DNA from 4 places in the Streptomyces sp. NPDC127117 genome. Region 2 is predicted to be linked to each of the others. Evidence: riboswitches for the same ligand, from Rfam matches in the RefSeq annotation. Region 2 holds a riboswitch; each other region holds the start of a gene.
The links. A riboswitch is a leader RNA that binds a small molecule or an ion and turns the genes downstream of it on or off. The one in region 2 is predicted to bind cyclic di-AMP.
Positions count from the first base shown of each region.

Region 1: it holds a riboswitch for cyclic di-AMP, as region 2 does, so the genes downstream of both, ACFVH0_RS15455 (peptidoglycan DD-metalloendopeptidase family protein) here and ACFVH0_RS05385 (transglycosylase family protein) in region 2, are expected to answer to the same signal.
Region 3: it holds a riboswitch for cyclic di-AMP, as region 2 does, so the genes downstream of both, ACFVH0_RS37200 (M23 family metallopeptidase) here and ACFVH0_RS05385 (transglycosylase family protein) in region 2, are expected to answer to the same signal.
Region 4: it holds a riboswitch for cyclic di-AMP, as region 2 does, so the genes downstream of both, ACFVH0_RS10040 (C40 family peptidase) here and ACFVH0_RS05385 (transglycosylase family protein) in region 2, are expected to answer to the same signal.

Region 1 is NZ_JBHXTM010000015.1:6,837-9,029, reverse strand. Features, by position in the region: gene ACFVH0_RS15455 (peptidoglycan DD-metalloendopeptidase family protein) at 73-1,005, opposite strand; cyclic di-AMP (ydaO/yuaA leader) riboswitch at 1,009-1,165, opposite strand; gene ACFVH0_RS15450 (alpha-galactosidase) at 1,460-2,193, opposite strand, start outside.
Region 2 is NZ_JBHXTM010000004.1:86,716-88,908, reverse strand. Features, by position in the region: gene ACFVH0_RS05390 (transglycosylase family protein) at 1-578, shown strand, start outside; cyclic di-AMP (ydaO/yuaA leader) riboswitch at 879-1,050, shown strand; gene ACFVH0_RS05385 (transglycosylase family protein) at 1,054-1,830, shown strand; gene eno (phosphopyruvate hydratase) at 2,118-2,193, shown strand, end outside.
Region 3 is NZ_JBHXTM010000077.1:4,833-7,025, reverse strand. Features, by position in the region: gene ACFVH0_RS37200 (M23 family metallopeptidase) at 1-1,084, opposite strand, end outside; cyclic di-AMP (ydaO/yuaA leader) riboswitch at 1,096-1,248, opposite strand; gene ACFVH0_RS37195 (PP2C family protein-serine/threonine phosphatase) at 1,488-2,193, opposite strand, start outside.
Region 4 is NZ_JBHXTM010000008.1:86,744-88,936, reverse strand. Features, by position in the region: gene ACFVH0_RS10050 (ATP-dependent Clp protease proteolytic subunit) at 1-167, shown strand, start outside; gene ACFVH0_RS10045 (hypothetical protein) at 175-483, shown strand; cyclic di-AMP (ydaO/yuaA leader) riboswitch at 875-1,055, shown strand; gene ACFVH0_RS10040 (C40 family peptidase) at 1,059-1,532, shown strand; gene ACFVH0_RS10035 (LysE family translocator) at 1,590-2,193, opposite strand, start outside.

The DNA of each region.
Region 1 (2,193 bases), on a different contig from region 2:
TGCGCCGCCGCGCACCGCCCCTTCCGTGTTGCTCAGTTCATGCTTTGTGGCTCAGCCGCCCGGCCGTTCGGCTCAGACGGAGATGCCGTGCGAGGCCAGGAAGGCGATCGGGTCGATGTCCGAGCCGTACGCCGGGCCCGTGCGGACCTCGAAGTGCAGGTGCGGGCCGGTGGCGTTGCCGGTGGCGCCGGAGAGGCCGAGCTGCTGACCGGCGCTCACGGCCTGGCCGGTCGAGACGGAGATGGAGGACAGGTGGCCGTACTGCGAGTAGTGGCCGTCGGCGTGCTTGATGACGACCTGGTTGCCGTACGCGCCGCCCCAGCCGGCGGCCACGACGGTGCCGGAGGTGATGGACTTGACGCTGGTGCCGGTGGCAACGGGGAAGTCGATGCCGGTGTGGCTGCCGCTGGACCAGTTGGAGCCGGAGGCGCGGTAACCGGTGGTGTGGTTGCCGGGGACCGGGTGGACGTAACCGGAAGCGCTGCTCTGGGTGGCTGCCGGGGCGGCGGCCAGCGCCTTGGACTCCGGGGCGGCGGACGAGGTCTTGGCCGGGGCGGACTTCTCGGCGGCGGCGGAGGGAGCCTTCGACGGGAGGGACGAGCCGGTGCCGGCGCCGGTGGGCGCGGCGTTGCCGGAGGCCTTGCCACCGAGGGTCAGCTTCATGCCCGGGAAGATCAGGCTGGGGTCCTCGCCGACGACCTTGCGGTTGTCCTGGTACAGCTGCTGCCAGCCGCCCTTGATCTGGTGCTCGGCGGCGATCTTCGACAGGTAGTCGCCGGAGACGACGGAGTACGTCGTGGTGGCGGCCTGCTTCTGCGCGACGGGGGCGGCGTGCGTGGCGGCGGCCGACTGCGGCGCGGCGGCCGGGGCGGCCTGCTCCGCGGCCTGGGCACCGGTGGCGCCGAGCAGCGGCAGTGCGACGACGGCGCCGCCGGCGCTGACCGCGGCGACGCCACGGGCGATGGTGCTGAGCTTCGGACGACGGTGCTTACCCGATATGGGCATGGCGTATTTCCTCTCCGGCGCCTGCGAGGTGAGCTGTCGGGTTCGGGCTGGAGATGCCCGGCCGCACTGAGTGCGACTTCACCCCGAGCCGGCCGGATTTCTCCGGCCGGCGGCTTACCTGGTTCCCCCGCTCCTGCCACGCGATGAGTGGATGTGAATTCCGGGCGGCGGCAGGATTAGGCGGTCCGTCCGGATTGCGGTGACCGTAAGCGAGTCGGGACGACGAGAACAAGCCATGGGTTCCACGCCGGAATCCGCGCCGGGAAATCGGCGCGGAATTCCGGTAACACTCCGTGGATTAAGGATCTTGGCATTCCGCGCCGCACACGGATTACCCGACCACCCCGTCACCACACACCGTCACGGATATGATCCCGCTCACGAGGCGACCCTCATGTCCCTTATGAGCGGGCCAAGTTCACACAAGAGCCGCATTACGGACATAAGACACCTTTCACCCGCGTCGGAGCCTCAGCACCCGTGCGTCGAGATCACCGCGAAGTCCGGTGTGCAGCCCCTGGTGCAGCAGCGTCGAACCGTGGTGCACCGCCCCCGTGTCCAGGCAGGTGTAGGTCGCCTCGGGGTCGAGCCCGCGCAGCCGCAGGGCCGGGGGCCGCTCCCCGTACCGCTGTGCCTCCAGCCACATCAGGACCACGGCGTCGTCCCCGTGGACGTACTGGATCGCGCTGAGTCCGCCGCGCGGTTCCCGCAGCCGGTACAGCTCGCCCTGCTGCACGACGGGCCGGATCTCCTTGTAGAGCTCCACCCAGGTCCGGGCCTCGGCCAGCTCCTCCTCGCTCCATTCGGTGAGATCCCCGCCGACCCCGAGCACTCCCGCCATCGCGCTCACGAACCGGAAGCGCAGTGAGCTGACCCTGCCGTTGAGCTGGTCGTTCGGGCTGTCGGTGACCCAGGCGGCCATCACCCGCGCCGGATGGAGGTGTCCGAAGCCCTCCTGGATGGCGAGCCGGTCGAGCGGGTCGGTGTTGTCTGAGGTCCACACCTGGTCGGTGCGGGACATGATCCCCAGGTCGACCCGGCCGCCGCCGCCCGAGCATGACTCGAACGCGACCGTGGGATGCGCGGCCCTGAGCCGGTCGATCAGTGCGTACAGGCCGTCCACGTGCTCGACCCAGAGCTTCTGCGGGTACTCCTCGCCCGGCCAGCCCGCATCGGTGAAGCAGCGGT
Region 2 (2,193 bases):
CGGGTTCCGTGCCCGCCGACGACCCGACCGGGAACGCGAAGCCGGCTGACGACGCGTCGGCGGACCCGTCCGGCGACGCCACACCGTCCGACAGCGCCTCCGACGGTACGGACGCCGTTGACGGCGCGGACGGCTCGGAGAAGGGCGACGAGCCGTCAGGGAAGACCTCGCCGTCCCCGAAGCCCACGGCCTCGACCACCCCGTCCCCCGACGCGTCCACCGACGTCCCCTCCGGGGCGCCCGGCGACGCGTCAGGCTCGCCCGACGCGTCCGGCGGCACGGGCGGCAAGCACCGCGGCGCGCCGGCCCCCGAGCAGGGCGGCGGTACGGACGGCGGCGGCCGTGAGGCGGGCCGTCATGCCTCGCGCGGCGGCAACGACGCACGCGACACGACCGACACGCCCGCCGACGGCACGTACACCGTTCGCGTCGGCGACAACCTGTGGGCGATTGCTGATGCACAGAAGGTCCCCGGTGGCTGGCCCGCGCTCTACGAGGCCAACAAGGGTGCCGTCGGCGCCGACCCGGACCTCATCCTCCCTGGCCAGAGCCTCGATCTCGATGTGAAGGCCAAGTGAGGGCAGTCTGATAATCGACTAAAAACGCCCTCGAAACCGGGGTAGTTCAGGGACCTATGTCCGCTTATGCGTAAGTGAGACATGGGTCTCTTTGCGTCAACTGGCGTGTCGCGTCCGGGGAGCCCTTCCGCATCGTGCCCCACCTGCGGAAACGATGGTTCTTCAGATGCAAGTAGGGGCTTATTGTCCGATGTGTCCATCTTTGAATGTGGGGGTTGCGTATGTTTACGGTCGGAACCGCTCGCACCGCGGGCCCCGTCGACCGTCACGCCGAATCCTGCCGTCGGTCGAAGGGAACAGACGCGTAAAGCGCCGTAGGCAGGAGCGGGGGACCCAGGTAAGCGCCGGGCCCGATCGTCGAAAGACGCATCAGGACCGGCTTGGGGTGAAGTCGCGTGCTAGGACGTGCGACCGGGCAACTCACTTGGCCCGAACCCGACAGCTCACCTCGTAGGCGTCGGTGAGGAGAAGTTCCATGCTGCTTTCCAGCAAGGGCAAGCACCGCCGCCCGTCCAAGGCCGTCCGTATCGCCACGCTCGCCGGTGTCGCCGGTGCCGCAGTCGCCGTGCCCCTGATGGGTGCGACCAGCGCCTCCGCCGCCTCCGTCGCCACCTGGGACGCCGTCGCCCAGTGCGAGTCCGGTGGCAACTGGTCCATCAACACCGGCAATGGCTACTACGGCGGTCTGCAGTTCTCGCAGTCCAGCTGGGCCGCCGCCGGCGGTACGCAGTACGCCGCCCGTGCCGACCTGGCCACCAAGGCCCAGCAGATCGCCACCGCCGAGAAGCTCCTCGACATGCAGGGCCCGGGTGCCTGGGCCTGCGCCGGCGCCGGCGGCCTGACCAACGACGGCGTCGACCCGGGCGTCGACACCGGCTCCTCGAACTCCTCCTCGAACTCCACCGCGAGCTCCGGCGCCTCCGAGCAGCAGAGCGCCCCGAAGCAGCAGTCGCAGCCGACCCAGCAGGCCCAGCCGAAGCCGGCCGAGCGCACCGAGGCCCCCGCCGCCTCCCGCTCGGACCGCTCCGCCGCCCCGCAGGCCGAGTCGAAGAAGACCGTCACCACCCCGACCGGCGAGAAGGTCGAGAAGGGCGACGGCGAGTACAAGGTCGTCTCCGGCGACTCGCTGAGCAAGATCGCCGCCGACAACAAGGTCGAGGGCGGCTGGCAGCAGCTGTTCGAGCTGAACAAGGACATCGTCAAGGACGCCGACCTGATCTACCCGGGTCAGCAGCTGCACCTGACGAAGTAGTCGCGGCTCGCTCCTCCCCGAGCATCACCCCGGCCCGGCGCGCATCCCCGTGTGCGCCGGACCGGGGCGTTGCCGTTCGTGCTCGGGGGAGCGCCGGATCGTTCATTTGTTGTAGTTACCGACCAGTATGTTTCTGGCTGTTTGTCCGGCAATGTGTGCCCTCGGGTCCTTTTTCGTCCCAGGGGTCGGGCGGTCGGCCGACTGATCGGGCCGGGCCGGTTAGGCTCTTGTCGCAAGGCCAAAGCGACCCTGCACAATCAGCGTCATATCCCAGAAGGAGATGCCTCGTGCCGTCCATCGACGTCGTCGTAGCCCGGGAAATCCTCGACTCCCGCGGAAACCCCACGGTCGAGGTAGAGGTCG
Region 3 (2,193 bases), on a different contig from region 2:
GGCCCTTGCCACGGAGCCAGGCCATCGGGTCGATGCCCGTGCCGCCGGCGGTGTGGACCTCCAGGTGGAGGTGCGGTCCCGTCACGTTGCCGGTCGCGCCGACCCGGCCGATGGTCTCGCCGGTGGTGACCTTCTGGCCGACGCTGACGCCGATCGAGGACTGGTGGCAGAACCACAGCTCCGTACCGTCGTCGAGTTCGAGCACCGTGCGGTAGCCGTACGCGCCGGACCAGCCGGCCGACTTGACCGTGCCGCCGTGGATGGCCTTGATCGGGGTGCCGGTCGGGGCCGCGAAGTCGAGGCCCGTGTGGTAGCCGGAGGACCACATCGAGCCGGCCTCGCCGAAGGTCGAGGTGATCGTGTACGAGGAGGTCGGGATGGCGTAGCTGGCGGCGAGCTTGGCGAGCCGCAGCGCCTCCGCCTTCTTCTTGGCCTCCTCCTCCGCCTTCTTCTTCTCGGCGGCGGCCTTGGCCTCGGCCTCGTCCTGCTGCTTCTTGGCCTCGGCGGCCGCCTTCTCCGCCGCCTTCTTCTCCTCGGCCGCCTTGGCCTCGGCGTCGGCGGCGTCCTGCTGCTGCTCGGCCTGCTGGAGGATGCGGGCGCGGAGCGCCTCGCCCGCGTCCGTCGTGCCCTGCTCGGCCTCGGCGGTGGTGATGCCGGCGGTGGTGAGCGGGGCGGTGGCGGCCGTGACCTCGGTCCTGTCGGCCTCGGACTCGTCGGAGAACAAGGCACCCACGCCGGGAAGGGACTTGGCGTCGGGGAGGTGGTCCGTGATCGAGTCGGGCACGGAGATGGAGACCGGCGGCTTGCTCTGCGCGGTGGCCATGCCACCCGCGCCGACCGCCGCTATGACGCCGACACCCAGCACCGTGGAGCTGCGGGCGAGCCCGTTGCGCTGCTTGGCGACGCGGTGCCTGCCGCGCACGGGGCGGACGGACTCCTCGGTGGGGTTCCACTCGTCCCAGTCACGGTCGGGCTCACCGGTGAACCCGCCCGTGAAATTGCCGGTGAAGTCGCCGCCGGGCTCGGTGCCGTAGTCGTGATCGAACCGGGACGGGGCCTCGGGGGCAGGCTTGTTGGACGCCACGGGGGCGCACTCCTTTCCTTCCTTCTCGCCTACCGGGTTAGCTGACGGGTTCGGAGCAGGAAGGTCTCCTACGGGCCCCTCTGCCTCTCACGAGACACAGATGCCCGATTCACCCCATGTAGGTGGTTCCCCGGTTCCCTTGCGGAATTCGGCGCTCGCGCACGGTGCCGCCACTGACGACGGCTGGGACGACCGCGCTGCGTTATCGAACGTTAATAGACACCGGGGCCGTATTCCAAGCTGTTCCAACTGATCGTTCACTTCTTTGGCCTGGACTTTACGGGACACAAGCGGGTGGAATCGGACGAGTTGACCGACCCTCAGTCACTACCCTGATTCTGACGTTGCGTCAAATGTTATGCGGAGCGGCGCCCTTCGATCACACACGGTGGCACCTCCGCCGTCACGCCCCCTCGGCACCGACGATCGGCACGGTCCTTCTCCGGTCCGGCTGCCCCTCCGCCGGACGTACGACCGCGAGCAGCGCCATGTCGTCGGTCGATTCGCCGCCCGTGTGCAGCCGTACGTCATCGGTCAGGGCGGACAGCAACTCCTCGGGCCCCGGGAAGATCCGCCCGCGCAGCCGGGCCGCCGGATCGTAGAAGACTCCCTCGGCGTTCCGTGCCTCGGAGAGGCCGTCCGTGTAGAGGAGCAGGGTCGTCCCGGCCGGCAGATCCCACTCGTCCGTGCACTCCGGCCATGCCCCCAGGTCCATCCCGAGCGGCAGCGCGGGCACCGACGGCTTCAGCACCTCCAGCGCCCCGTCCGGATGCAGCAGGATCGGTTCGGGGTGACCGCGGTTGACGATCCGTACCCGGGACAGTCCGGACGGGATCTCGGCCAGCACGGCGGTGATGAACCCTTCGAGCACGTCGAGCCCGCCCTGTCGCGCCTCCTCCCGGGCCAGCGCCCGCTCCAGCCGCCCCGCCACGCCCTCCAGCGAGGCTTCCTGCTCGGCCGCCTCGCGGAACGCCCCGATGACCACCGCCACCGTCTCCACGGCGGCGAGCCCCTTCCCCCGCACGTCCCCGACCACCAGCCGCACCCCCCACGGGGTGTCCGACACGGCGAACAGGTCACCGCCGATGAACTCGTCCGCCTGCGCCGCC
Region 4 (2,193 bases), on a different contig from region 2:
TGCTCACTTCCCTGTTGGCCCGTCACACGGGCCGCACCGAGGAGCAGATCACCGAGGACACCGAACGCGACCTCATCCTCGACGCGGCGGGCGCCAGGGCGTACGGGCTGGTGGACCACGTCCTGGAGAACCGGAACGCCGCTCTGCCGTCGCACGGCGCGAGGTGAACACCCGATGCGACCACCGGAGTTCCCACCGCTGCCCGCACTGACCCGCGCCGAGGGGGAGTTCATCGACCGCTACCTCGAAGTCCTCGACCAGGTCGGCCGGATCAACCCGGCCCGCGGCAGCGACACCTACGGCGCGCTGCGCGCCGCCCAGGCCCTCGTCGCGCGGTCACGCGCACTGCGGGACGCCCTCGCGTTGATGCACGAGCGCGGCGAGGCGCGGGTCCACGCGGCCACGCTCGCCCGTGCGCTGCGGGTGCTGGACGGGGAACGACGGGCCGGGCGCGTCACCGTACCCCCCGCTCCGCCGAGTTGACCGACTTCCGCAGCCCGGGCGGCCGGCGGACTCCGGCCAACTCCCCATGGCCCGGGGTCCGGCGACCGTCACCCAACTCCCGTACCCGACACGCCCGACGGGTCCACCGAAAATTCTCGCTCGTTCGGCGTAGGAAGTCCCCCTCAGGAGGGATCGCTCAACTTGCGTTTTCCGCGTGAACAGTGAACGGAATCCGCCCTTCCGCCCCAGGTACGAACCTGGTCCGAATCACCGGCGGAGCCTCAGAAATCATCATGTCCACCCGAACGGATCAGTCGTGAGGAGCCTCACATATCCCTGTTTCAGCTCGGAAATCCGGCAGTCGGTGAGTCAAGATCCCTGGGACGACAAGCCCCCGCCACCGCGGCGGGGCGGTCCGGGCGGACGCCGAGTCCTGCCGCCGCCCGGATGCCTGGTCGACAGAAGTGGATCGGCAGGAGTGGAGGACCCGAGCACAACGGGTCGACCTGAACACCGGTCGACCCTCGGGGTGAAGCCGCCGCACGCGGCCGGGCAACTTCGCCAGCCCGAACCCGACAGGTCATCCTTCACAGGCGGCTGACGAAGGGTTGCGCATGACTGCGCAGGTTCATGTCCCGTCTCTGCTCGTCCGGGCCGGTACGGCCTCGGTTCTCACGCTCGCCGCCGTCGGCGGCACCATGTTCGCCCCGGGCGCCACGACAAACGCCCAGGCGGCGACGCTGTCGATGAAGGCGCTCAACATCGCGGCGTCGAAGAAGGGATCGCCCTACAGGTGGGGGGCCACCGGCCCCAACCGCTTCGACTGCTCGGGGCTGACGCTCTATTCGTTCAAGAAGGCCGGCAAGAAGCTCCCCCGCACGGCCCAGCAGCAGTACAACCGGACCCGCCATGTCTCGGCCTCGCACCGGCAGCGCGGCGATCTGGTGTTCTTCCACTACGGCCGCAGCGTCTACCACGTGGGGATCTACGCCGGTAAGGGCAAGATCTGGCACTCGCCGAGGACCGGCTCCGTGGTGCGGCTGGAAAAGATCTGGACCAAGAGCGTCTACTACGGCCGGGTCCGCTGAGACACCGCCCGTCCGGCGGTCCGGGGCCGCCGGACGGGCCCGGTGGCCCGCCCCCGCTCAGTGCGGCAGCGGACCGGTCACCAGCACCAGGCCCAGCGCGGTGAGCGCCGCGCCGCTGCCGCCCTCGATGGCGCGCGCGGTACGCGGCCGGCGCAGCCACCGGCCCAGCCGGTCCACGAGGAGCGCCACGGCGGGGAACCAGACCAGCGCCAGTGCGACGACGATCGCCGCGAGCAGCAGGGTCCTGGGCAGCGGCGGCTCCCCGTCGGGGACGAACTGCGGCAGCAGGCTCAGGAAGAGGACCGGCGCCTTGGGATTGAGCGCGTTGGTCAGAAAGCCCTGCCGCAGTGCGCGTACGTGCCCCGGGTCCGCATTCCGGTCCTCGGTGCCTTCCCCGTCCGGGGTGTCGCGCCGTGCCGCGCGCAGGGCACTGATGCCGAGGTAGAGGACATAGGCCCCGCCGAGCAGCTGGACGGTGCGCAGGAGTGCGGGGACCGCCACCAGCACCGCGGCGAGCCCGGCGACGGCCAGGGCGGTGTGCACCAGCAGTCCCCCGGCCACGCCCAGCGCGCTGGCCACGCCCGCACCGCGGGAGGCGAGCGCGTTGCGTACGACGACGGTGAAGTCGGCGCCGGGCAGCGCGACCATTCCTGCGGCGACC